DNA from 2 places in the Asaia sp. HumB genome. Region 1 is predicted to be linked to the other one. Evidence: predicted binding sites of a transcription regulator. Region 1 holds the regulator's gene; the other holds the start of a gene.
What was found. Region 1 encodes LexA, which represses DNA repair genes until DNA is damaged. Its sites were predicted from a motif close to TGTTCTANNTANGTTC; they were not measured.
Positions count from the first base shown of each region.

Region 1 (4,901 bases):
TGGCGATCCAGCTCCAGAGCGACGGCATGACGCCGAGGAACAGCCTTCGTCGGTTGATCGCTCCCATGCCCTGTGCTGGCATGATGGCGGGCTGCTCAAGGGCCAGCCCCCAGTGAACCGCCCCTAGGAACGACAGGATACAACCGCCATAGGCCAGCATCGCCACGCCAATATGGGTGACTGGCCCCAGACTACCCCAGAACAAGGCCGCCATGGCGAGGGCGATGAATGGCACCAGACCGGCGATACCAAGGAAAATGACGAGCGGTGACAGGGGTCTCACAGAATATCCATCCTCATTTCACATAACGCCAGTTGACAGCGCCGGTGTCTCGACGCCTTGTGATGCCCGAAGTTCGAACGTTCAAACAGGGAGCCCCCAAATGAGCGCCATTATTGATATCATTGCTCGCGAGATTCTGGATAGCCGTGGCAATCCGACTGTCGAAGTCGAGGTTGAACTGTCCTCCGGTGCCAAGGGCCGCGCTGCCGTCCCGTCCGGTGCCTCCACAGGTGCCCATGAGGCCGTCGAGCTGCGTGACGGCGACAAGTCGCGTTTTGGTGGCAAGGGCGTTCTCAAGGCTGCGGCCTTCGCTGAAGGCGAGATCCTTGACGCCCTGCAGGGTGCCGAATCGTCCGATCAGATCGCCATCGACGAAGCCATGATCGAGCTGGACGGCACGCCAAACAAGGCGCGTCTGGGTGCCAACTCGATCCTTGCCGTCTCGCTGGCGACCGCCAAGGCGACCGCGCTTGAGCTGGATATCCCGCTTTATCGCTATGTCGGTGGCGTTTTCGCGCACACCCTGCCCGTGCCGATGATGAACATCGTCAATGGTGGCCAGCATGCCGATAACCCCATCGATATCCAGGAATTCATGATCCAGCCGGTCGGCGCACCGACGATCATGGACGCTGTGCGTATGGGATCGGAAATCTTCGCGCACCTGAAGAAGAACCTGCATGCAGCGGGTCACAACACCAATGTTGGTGACGAAGGCGGCTTTGCTCCGGGTCTGAAGTCGGCAGACGAAGCGCTTGGCTTCATCTCGAAGTCGGTCGAAGGTGCTGGTTACCGCCTCGGTGAAGACGTAACCTTCGCGCTCGATTGTGCCGCCACCGAATTCTATCGCGATGGCCGCTACAAGATGGACGGCGAAGGCCGCGATCTCGACTCTTCGGGCATGATCGACTACCTGGCCGATCTCGCTGCACGCTATCCGATCGTTTCGATCGAAGACGGCCTTGCAGAAGACGACTGGGAAGGCTGGGCAGAGCTGACAGCAAAGCTTGGCCACAAGCTGCAGCTCGTCGGGGACGATCTGTTCGTGACCAACACCGAGCGTCTGGTGCGTGGCATCGAGAGCAACACAGCCAACGCGCTGCTGGTGAAGGTCAACCAGATCGGCACGCTGACCGAAACGCTCCGCGCCATGGAAACCGCACATCGCGCCGGCTACAAGTGCGTCATGAGCCATCGCTCGGGTGAGACCGAAGATTCGATCATCGCTGATCTCGCCGTGGCGACCAATTGCGGTCAGATCAAGACGGGCTCGCTGTCACGCTCGGATCGTACGGCAAAGTACAATCAGCTGATCCGCATTGAAAACGAGCTGGCAACCGCCGCCCGTTACGCAGGCCGCTCAATCCTCCCGCGCGCCTGAGCCTTTTTGCACTACGTAAGCATGGGGGAGAGAGTCATTCTCTCCCTCATTGCGTTTACTTGATTGTCAGCGATCGTAAGCTGAGGTTAGTCTAGCTCAGGCTGGTTGTTACTGGATTGATGGAGTTCCCGTGCAGATCGTTCGTGCTATCCGTCGTTTTGTACGTGCCGTTGTCCCTCCGGCTCTGTTTCTCGGTCTCACAGCCTATTTCGGCTGGAACGCGCTTCAGGGCGACCACGGAATCAAGGCCTATCACCAGCAGCTCAAACTGATGGATCAGGCGCTTCAGGCCCAGAAAGATGCGGATGCTGAACAAGCCGTCTGGAAGCGTCGTATCGGCAGCCTGAACGAGCGCGCCCTGGACGCCGATATGCTGGATGAGCGCTCACGCGCCATGCTGAATCTGGCCCGTAATGGCGATACGGTCATTCCGTATGGCCCGCACGAAAAGCTCTACTGAAAACTCCCAGAGACGGGTTTCTCCCGCCGGATCTTTCGTGACTACACGCCGAACAGCGCGGGTTCTGTAACGCTCGCGCCCTCGGGACGAAGTGGCGATACATCTCGGCTCAACCAGCGCCCACGTGCCTGAGTTCAACACGACGGCCTTACCGAACGGCCTGCATGCACTTCTACCGTATCGTTGCCGAAATATGCATCGGCAACCTTGCTCGTAAAAGGGTGCTCTCCAACTTCTCCTTCAAGCTGACGGCCATCAAGCCGGACCAGGCGTCGACTGGGTGAGTCACGGCCCCGCATGAAGTCTGCACCGCCCCTCTCCCCGATCGACAGCGAGCAGGCACAAAAAAAGCGGCCCGAAGGCCGCTTTTCTTTTCCGTCAGCGTCAGCCGATCTTACTTGATCTTGGCTTCGCGGAACGCAACATGCTTGCGGACGACGGGGTCGTACTTGCGCACTTCCATCTTGCCGGTCGCCGAGCGGGCGTTCTTCTTGGTGACGTAGAAATATCCGGTATCCGCGGTCGAAACGAGACGGATCTGGATGACGTTGGTCTTGGCCATTGGGTCCTCGCAAACTGATCTGTCGCTGCGCGCGACATGAACGGCAGCGTTTTCAAGCTGGGCGCATAAATGCTTCTATTACGCCTGCGGGTCAAGTGTTTCCGCTCGAACGGTGGATAATTTTTGATGTTCCGGGGAAAAAATCTTGAAGAGATCGAACCAAGAACTTAATAAGAACATTGTGATTCCGGGCAGTTACGGTCGAGTACCGCCCCCGCCACGGAGAGAGGGACCCCATGCTGACACGCAAGCAACACCAGCTCCTGCTTTATATCGACGGCTATCTCAAGCGGACAGGATTTTCGCCTTCTTTTGACGAAATGAAGGAGGCGCTGGAACTGCGATCCAAATCCGGTATTCATCGGCTGATTTCAGCGCTTGAAGAGCGTGGATTCCTGCGGCGCCATCATCACCGGGCCCGTGCACTTGAAATACTGCGCCTACCGGTCACTGAGGCGCAGCCTGCGACGGCCGTGACGAGTGATACTCCCGTAGAAGCTGGCCCCTTTCCCCGCCTTGCGCATAGCCAGGCCAAGCCGCTGGCCTCGAGCTCGGTTGACTCGCAGAGTTCTGTCGTGGGTGTGCCGCTCTATGGCCGTATCGCCGCCGGCTTGCCAATCGAGGCATTCCGCGATCAGGGAGAGCAGATTGATATCCCCGCGGCGCAACTCACTAACGGGCAGCATTACGCCCTGCATGTGTCAGGTGATTCGATGATCGAGGCTGGCATCCTCGACGGTGATATCGTCATCATTCGCCAGGCCGAAACGGCGGAGAACGGCAAGATCGTTGTGGCGCTGGTGGATAGTCAGGAGGTGACACTCAAACGCCTGCGCCAGAAGGGCCAGTCGATTGCTCTGGAGCCTGCCAATTCCGCCTATGAGACGCAGATATTCCCGCAAAGCCGTGTCCGCATCCAGGGCGTACTGATCGGGCTTTACCGTCAGTACAACTGACCGTTCTCATAACCGCCCGGCCCCTTAGCGATGTCTGCCTTCCGACCCTGACAAGAAAGGGCTTCGGTCCAGGATAAGTGTACATCGCTCCAGACTTCGAACAGAGATATGGCGGGTAATCATGAAGTCTTGCGGGCTCAGGAGGCGTGCATTTGCTGAAGGGCCAGGGTCGCGTCAGGCCTCGTGGGGCAACGCGGGGCGCGCACCGGTGTCGGGGTGGAAGAACTTCGATGCAGAGATCTCTGCCCTCCTGCTGAAGTAAAGCTTTGAGCGTGGCCAGGTGCGCGGAAACTAAGCAGGATATGGCGGCAAGGCCTCTCGCAATAACGTAGGTGCGGCAACTTAACGGGTTCGTCGCAATCTTTCGCTGCGCCATGGAGCGCTTTGTTAGCACCAAGCGCCAGCGCAGCCTTTCGCCACAGTGGATGAAGTTCAGTGTGTCACCGTCAGGCGGAGGCGTACTTCTTTTGATAGTCAGTAGCCTTAGCCCATCAGGGTCCGAGTATTTTACCAGACGTTACCCAGCAAAAAAAACAACGTCTCACCCATCTATTCCGCCGAATTACTTCTGATCGCAGGAAGGGACTCTCGCGAGGAGCTTCCGAGCTTATTGGGCCGAACCATCCGTCTGGCACCCCTACCGCATGCCGCCGCGAAGACTCGGCCCTTCCCAGCATCATGGCCAACCCGAAGTAATACTGAATGGAGAGGCAATTTCTGATCTTTGCGAGTGGTCCGATGTCGCCGTATCGCCCTGTGATTGACGCAGCAGGTTTATGGCCCGCCCCAGTCGTTGAGGTGTCTGATCACTCTCTGAGCCGCGCTGAACTATGCCGGGCGTTCGCAATTGTTGCCGACCGGGGCGCACTCTACAGGCCATAACTCCAGTATGTGGCAACCCTCACTCGACCTGCCCTGTTTCTTACCTGGAGATCACCCAGGGTCAGGCCGATTGTCCGGTCAGTGAGCCGCCTTATCCTTAGTGACGCGCACAGAGCCATCCGGCGATATTAGCGTGCTTGTTCCGTCACCATTCGGGATCACGATGGTGCCGCTATGGCTCGGAGCAAGATATTTGTGAGCATTATCCTCAACCGAGGAAGAGAGCGACGGGCGAGACGCAGAGCGAACGCCATTCACGACGCCATCATGTTCACCCATCTCGATGGTGCCTCCGTCACCGAGCTGGATGCTGCTCCCATTACTCGCACCATGGCTTTTCGTCATGGAGCCGAAGTAGCTGTTGGTGTCTGCCAGAG
Region 1 covers NZ_JARPML010000002.1:2,872,562-2,877,462, reverse strand. Annotated here, with positions in the region: gene P5689_RS14060 (DUF3429 domain-containing protein) at 1-283, opposite strand, end outside; gene eno (phosphopyruvate hydratase) at 384-1,664, shown strand; gene P5689_RS14050 (septum formation initiator family protein) at 1,795-2,124, shown strand; gene rpmG (50S ribosomal protein L33) at 2,519-2,686, opposite strand; gene lexA (transcriptional repressor LexA) at 2,923-3,642, shown strand; gene P5689_RS14035 (hypothetical protein) at 4,603-4,901, opposite strand, start outside.

Region 2 (4,901 bases), 940 kb from region 1:
ACCGCCGCCATCGCCTGAGATTCTCGAAAATCTCGGTCGGCTCGAAGCCAAGATCAAGGCGAGCAAGATACCCGGCTGATCTTACCCATCCTGCAAGGTCGCCTCCTTTGGGGGCCGTTGCAGGATGGAAGCGTAAGGGTTGTCAGTGCGCGTCCTTACGTGCGGTTTTGATCTGCTCGCGCATTTCCTCAGCCGAGATGGCACCGGGAATGATCGCACTCGTACCGAAAACGAAGGTCGGCGTGCCATCGAGGCCGATCAGCCTTGCTTCGGCCAGATTCTCGTTGATCTGCGCGGCAACACTTGATGCGTGCATGTCAGTCACCAGCTTGTCAGCATTCAGCCCATTGGCCGTGGCGAGCTGACGGATACGATCCAGGGTAGGGGGCGTCGTGTCCTGCATCAGGGCGCGTTTCATCTTTTCGTAGCCGCCCTGCAGTGCGGCGGCGAAAATGGCCTGCGTGTCCAGAACGCTTTTCTCGCTAAGCACCGGCACCAGCTTTTCGACCAGACGCAGCTTGCTGTCCGACTTCAGGAGGGCATCGACCACGGGCACCATGCTGCGGCAATAGCCGCAGCGCGGGTCGAGAAACTCCACGATGGTGAGATCACCCTGCGGGTTGCCGCGCACCGTGTAGTCGGGCCCCTTTTGCAGACGCTCACGATCGGAGCGGACATGGGTGAGGGCGTCATCTGCTGCCTTCTGCTGGGCGCCCTGACGCAGGGCCACGATGGCATCGCTCAGAATGCTCGGGTCATTCTTCAGGGCATCGCGCAGGATCGTCACGATCTCGGCGCGCTGGGCCGGGCTGAAAGATGATTCCGTTGGGGCAGACGCAGTACTGGGGGCAGCAAGGGCCGGAACGGCGGTCGACACGGTCAGACCAAGGGCGAGAAAGGTGCCGGCAAGCCGGGCACGGGTCGGGCGGGTCATGAGGACGATCCTGCTGGTCGTGAAAGACATGGGCGTGAAGAAAACGCGCTCCTGCATAGGCCAGCAAAAGCGATTTCGCAAAACCGGAGCCGGTCGCGCGGTTGCCCATCGTCCGGATCACGGTTAGATGCGTTAACGAACCCAATTTCCAGACAGTTGCTTCTTCGGCCCCCGAAGATGCCATCCCTGTCCGGAACAGTAGAGAAAAGGCTTGCCGGGTCATGGAGACACCGCACGTGGCGCATCGTCAGTCGAATGCCCCCTGTCGCCCCGCAGGGCGCTTTGCGCTCAAGGCAGGGTTGCGCCCGGCTTGTGCCCTGACGGCAGCCATGCTGCTCGCCGGGTGCAGCGATGTCGCGCATATCGGTCACAGCCTGTTTGGCAAGACCACGCCCATCGTGACGGGCTATATCGGCACGGTAGTCGCCGATGAGCCACGTGCGGCCCTGATCGGGCGCGATGTGCTGGTGCATGGCGGCAACGCAGCCGATGCTGCGGCTGCGGTGGGGATGGCACTGTCGGTCACCCTGCCATCGCGTGCCTCTCTGGGCGGTGGTGGCGCCTGCCTGGCCACACGCGCCAACGAGGCCCCCCAGGCTTTCGTGTTCCTGCCCGGTTCAGCCAGCGCTTCGGGTGCAGCCACGCGTCAGGCGGCGATACCGATGACGCCGCGTGGGTTGTTCACCATGCAGCTTCGCTACGGCACCGTCGAATTTGCTGATATTCTTGGTCCGTCCGTTCGCCTTGCCCGCAGCGGCACCACAGTCAGCCGCGTGCTGGCCAACGATATTGCTGCGGTACAGAACCCCCTCTTCGCCGATGACGCCGCACGTAGCGTTTTCAGCCGTCCCGATGGCGCGCCGCTGCAAAATGGCGATGCGCTGGTGCAGCCCCAGCTGGCAAGTTTTCTGGAACGCATGACCAATGTTGGTGTGGGCGATCTGTATAACGGGGCGCTTGGCGGGATCTTTGTCGAAGGGGCCAACAAGGCAGGGGGCGGCCTTTCGACCACAGCGTTGCGTAACGCCATGCCAGCGCAGATCGCGCCGCTTCAGGTCGAGAAGGATGGCTATGTGGCCTCGTTCCTGCCGCCGCCTGCCGATGGTGGGCTTGGTGCTGCGGCGGCGTTCCACTCCGGCGCTTCCGCACAGAGCGTGGTGGCAACGTGGCGCAGCGAAGACCGTCATGGCCTGAGCAATGACGCCCTCCTCAGCGCTGCACAGACGCTGGTCAATGGGGGCTCCAGCCACGGTGCTTCCCTGCCGTCGCTTCCGGCCTCGACCTCCTTTGTCGTAACAGACAACAAGGGCGGCGCTGTAGCCTGCGCCCTGACTGACAACAATTTGTTCGGCACAGGTCGTATGGCTGAAGGAACGGGCGTGCTGCTGGCTGCGGCACCGGGGCGCTATCCGGCACCGCTTCTGGCTGCTGCCATTGTGCAGCGTCGTGGCACCCTGATTGGTGCCGCCGCCGCCTCCGGCCAGAACGATGCCGCCGATGCGCTGGCTCAGGCTGCACGGGCGATCGTCTCTGGCACGACGGTGCCGCATGAAGGGCAGGGGCGCGTTAATGCCTCAGTCTGCAAGGGCGGCAATTGTCAGGGTGACACCGATCCGCGTGGTGGCGGTCTTTCCGTGGGCAGTGTGAACAACTGATCCTGCGTGATCTCTCGCGTCTGGGGCATCGAGGCCGGATGCGGGAGTATGAATTGTTTGCAGAAACGACACTTATACCCCCTGGAAACAGGGGGTATTTTTTATGCCCGTCCCCTTGTGCAAAAGGGGTTTGATCATGATATGTTCTCAAGAACAAATGTGAACGATCAACACGAATCGCGCTGCCCCGATTGCCGATTTTCATGAGTTCGGCAACACTGGTGTGAGCGGAGGACAGGATATGAGCGTGGACAGGACGAAAGCACTCGAAGGTGCGCTGAGCCAGATCGAACGGGCTTTCGGCAAGGGGTCGATCATGCGCATGGGGCAGCGCCCCAAGGAGCAGGCCGATGTGATTTCCACGGGCTCGCTGGGCCTCGATATCGGCCTCGGTATCGGCGGTCTGCCGCGTGGCCGTATCATCGAGATCTACGGCCCGGAAAGCTCCGGTAAGACGACACTGGCGCTTCATGCCATTGCCGAAGCCCAGAAGAAGGGCGGAACCTGCGCCTTCATCGATGCTGAACATGCGCTCGATCCGGGTTATGCCCGCAAGCTTGGGGTGGATGTCGATAATCTTCTGCTCAGCCAGCCTGACGCTGGTGAACAGGCTTTGGAAATTGCCGATACGCTGGTGCGTTCCGGTGCCGTCGATGTGCTGGTGGTCGACTCCGTGGCAGCACTGGTGCCGCGTGCGGAACTTGAAGGCGATATGGGCGACAGCCATGTCGGTCTTCATGCCCGTCTGATGAGCCAGGCCCTGCGCAAGCTGACCGGCACAGTCTCGCGCTCGAATACGATGGTGATCTTCCTCAACCAGATCCGCATGAAGATCGGCGTGATGTTCGGCAATCCCGAGACCACGACCGGTGGTAACGCGCTCAAATTCTACGCGTCGGTGCGTCTGGATATCCGCCGTATCGGTTCGATCAAGGACCGCGACGAGGTGGTGGGCAACCAGACACGCGTGAAGGTGGTCAAGAACAAGATGGCCCCGCCTTTCCGTCAGGTTGAATTCGACATCATGTATGGCGAGGGCATCAGCAAGGTCGGCGAACTGATCGATCTGGGCGTCAAGGCCAATATCGTTGAGAAATCGGGTGCCTGGTTCTCGTATGACAGCACCCGCGTGGGTCAGGGGCGTGAGAATGCCAAGCAGTTCCTGCGCGATCACCCCGAGATGGCGGCCGATATCGAGCGTCGTATCCGCGAGCAGGCTGGCGTGGTGGCTGACGCCATGATGACCTCGCCGGAAGAGCAGGAAGACGAAGCCGAAGCCTGAGTCCCGTCATCCCTGTCGCAGGCAGGGTAGCGCAAGACTGAATTGAAAAGACCCGCTGCATCACCAGGGATGCAGCGGGTCTTTTTATGGGTCATTCAGCGCAGACAGCCAAATATCGTACCGGGGGGACTCAACGCCCGCACGGTAAGCTCTCGCTGTCGGTTTTTACGCCTGACCCTGAGACTGGCTGAAGCCTCCGGCATCAAATGCCTTGGGGGGCGCCCAATAGGCGGCGGCCAGTTCGTTCTGGCAGGTTTCAATCTGTTCCTGAATCCAGTGCATACATTCGTGCAGCCCACGAATGATGATTTCCTCGGCTGTCTGGTCATCCAGCATGGCGCGTAATTCGCCCAGGCGTTCCTGCACAGCCGAGCTTTGCTTGCGCAGGTTGTAGTGTGTGGCGAGGGCACCCAGGACAGAGTCGGCGTGACGCAGGTTGAGTGCGAGGGAACGCGGAAACCCCTCATTCTTGAGCAGGAAACCAACCACATTGGCAGGCGTGGTCGTCACCGGTTTGAGACGACGAAAGGCGTGATAGGCCGCGGCCGAGCGCAGCACGGACGCCCATTGTGTCATGTCGATTTCCGACCCCACCTCGGCAGCATCAGGCAGGAGCGTATGATAGCGTGTGTCGATCAATCGTGTGATCTGGTCACTGCGCTCCAGATGCCGACCCAGCAGATAGAATAGCCAGGCCTGGTCGCGATAGAGCGTCCCTTCCGTCACGCCAGCATGGGACTGACATTCCTGCTTGATGCGGTTGCACAGGGCCGAAAGCCCGGTGCGTCGTATGTCGCCGGGCGTGAGGTCCAGCATCCAGCGCGTGAACACATTGAGCTGCATCCACATCTCGGTCGAGATAAGGGGGCGTGCAGAGCGGGCATTTTCGCGCACGGCGTGGGCCATGGCCCGGATCGAACTCGGGTTGGAGCAATCCGTGATGTAAAAACACAGATAATCCTCCTCCCTTGCGGCAGGATAGAGGGCGCTAAACCGCTCTTCATCGCTGTTGATGTGAACGATTGAATCC
Region 2 covers NZ_JARPML010000002.1:1,927,857-1,932,757, forward strand. Annotated here, with positions in the region: gene P5689_RS09835 (PPK2 family polyphosphate kinase) at 1-79, shown strand, start outside; gene P5689_RS09840 (DsbA family protein) at 143-934, opposite strand; gene P5689_RS09845 (gamma-glutamyltransferase) at 1,156-2,589, shown strand; gene recA (recombinase RecA) at 2,831-3,871, shown strand; gene P5689_RS09855 (alpha-E domain-containing protein) at 4,037-4,901, opposite strand, start outside.
Region 2: a site for LexA is predicted at 2,721-2,736, ahead of recA (recombinase RecA). Genes of this name have one in related genera too.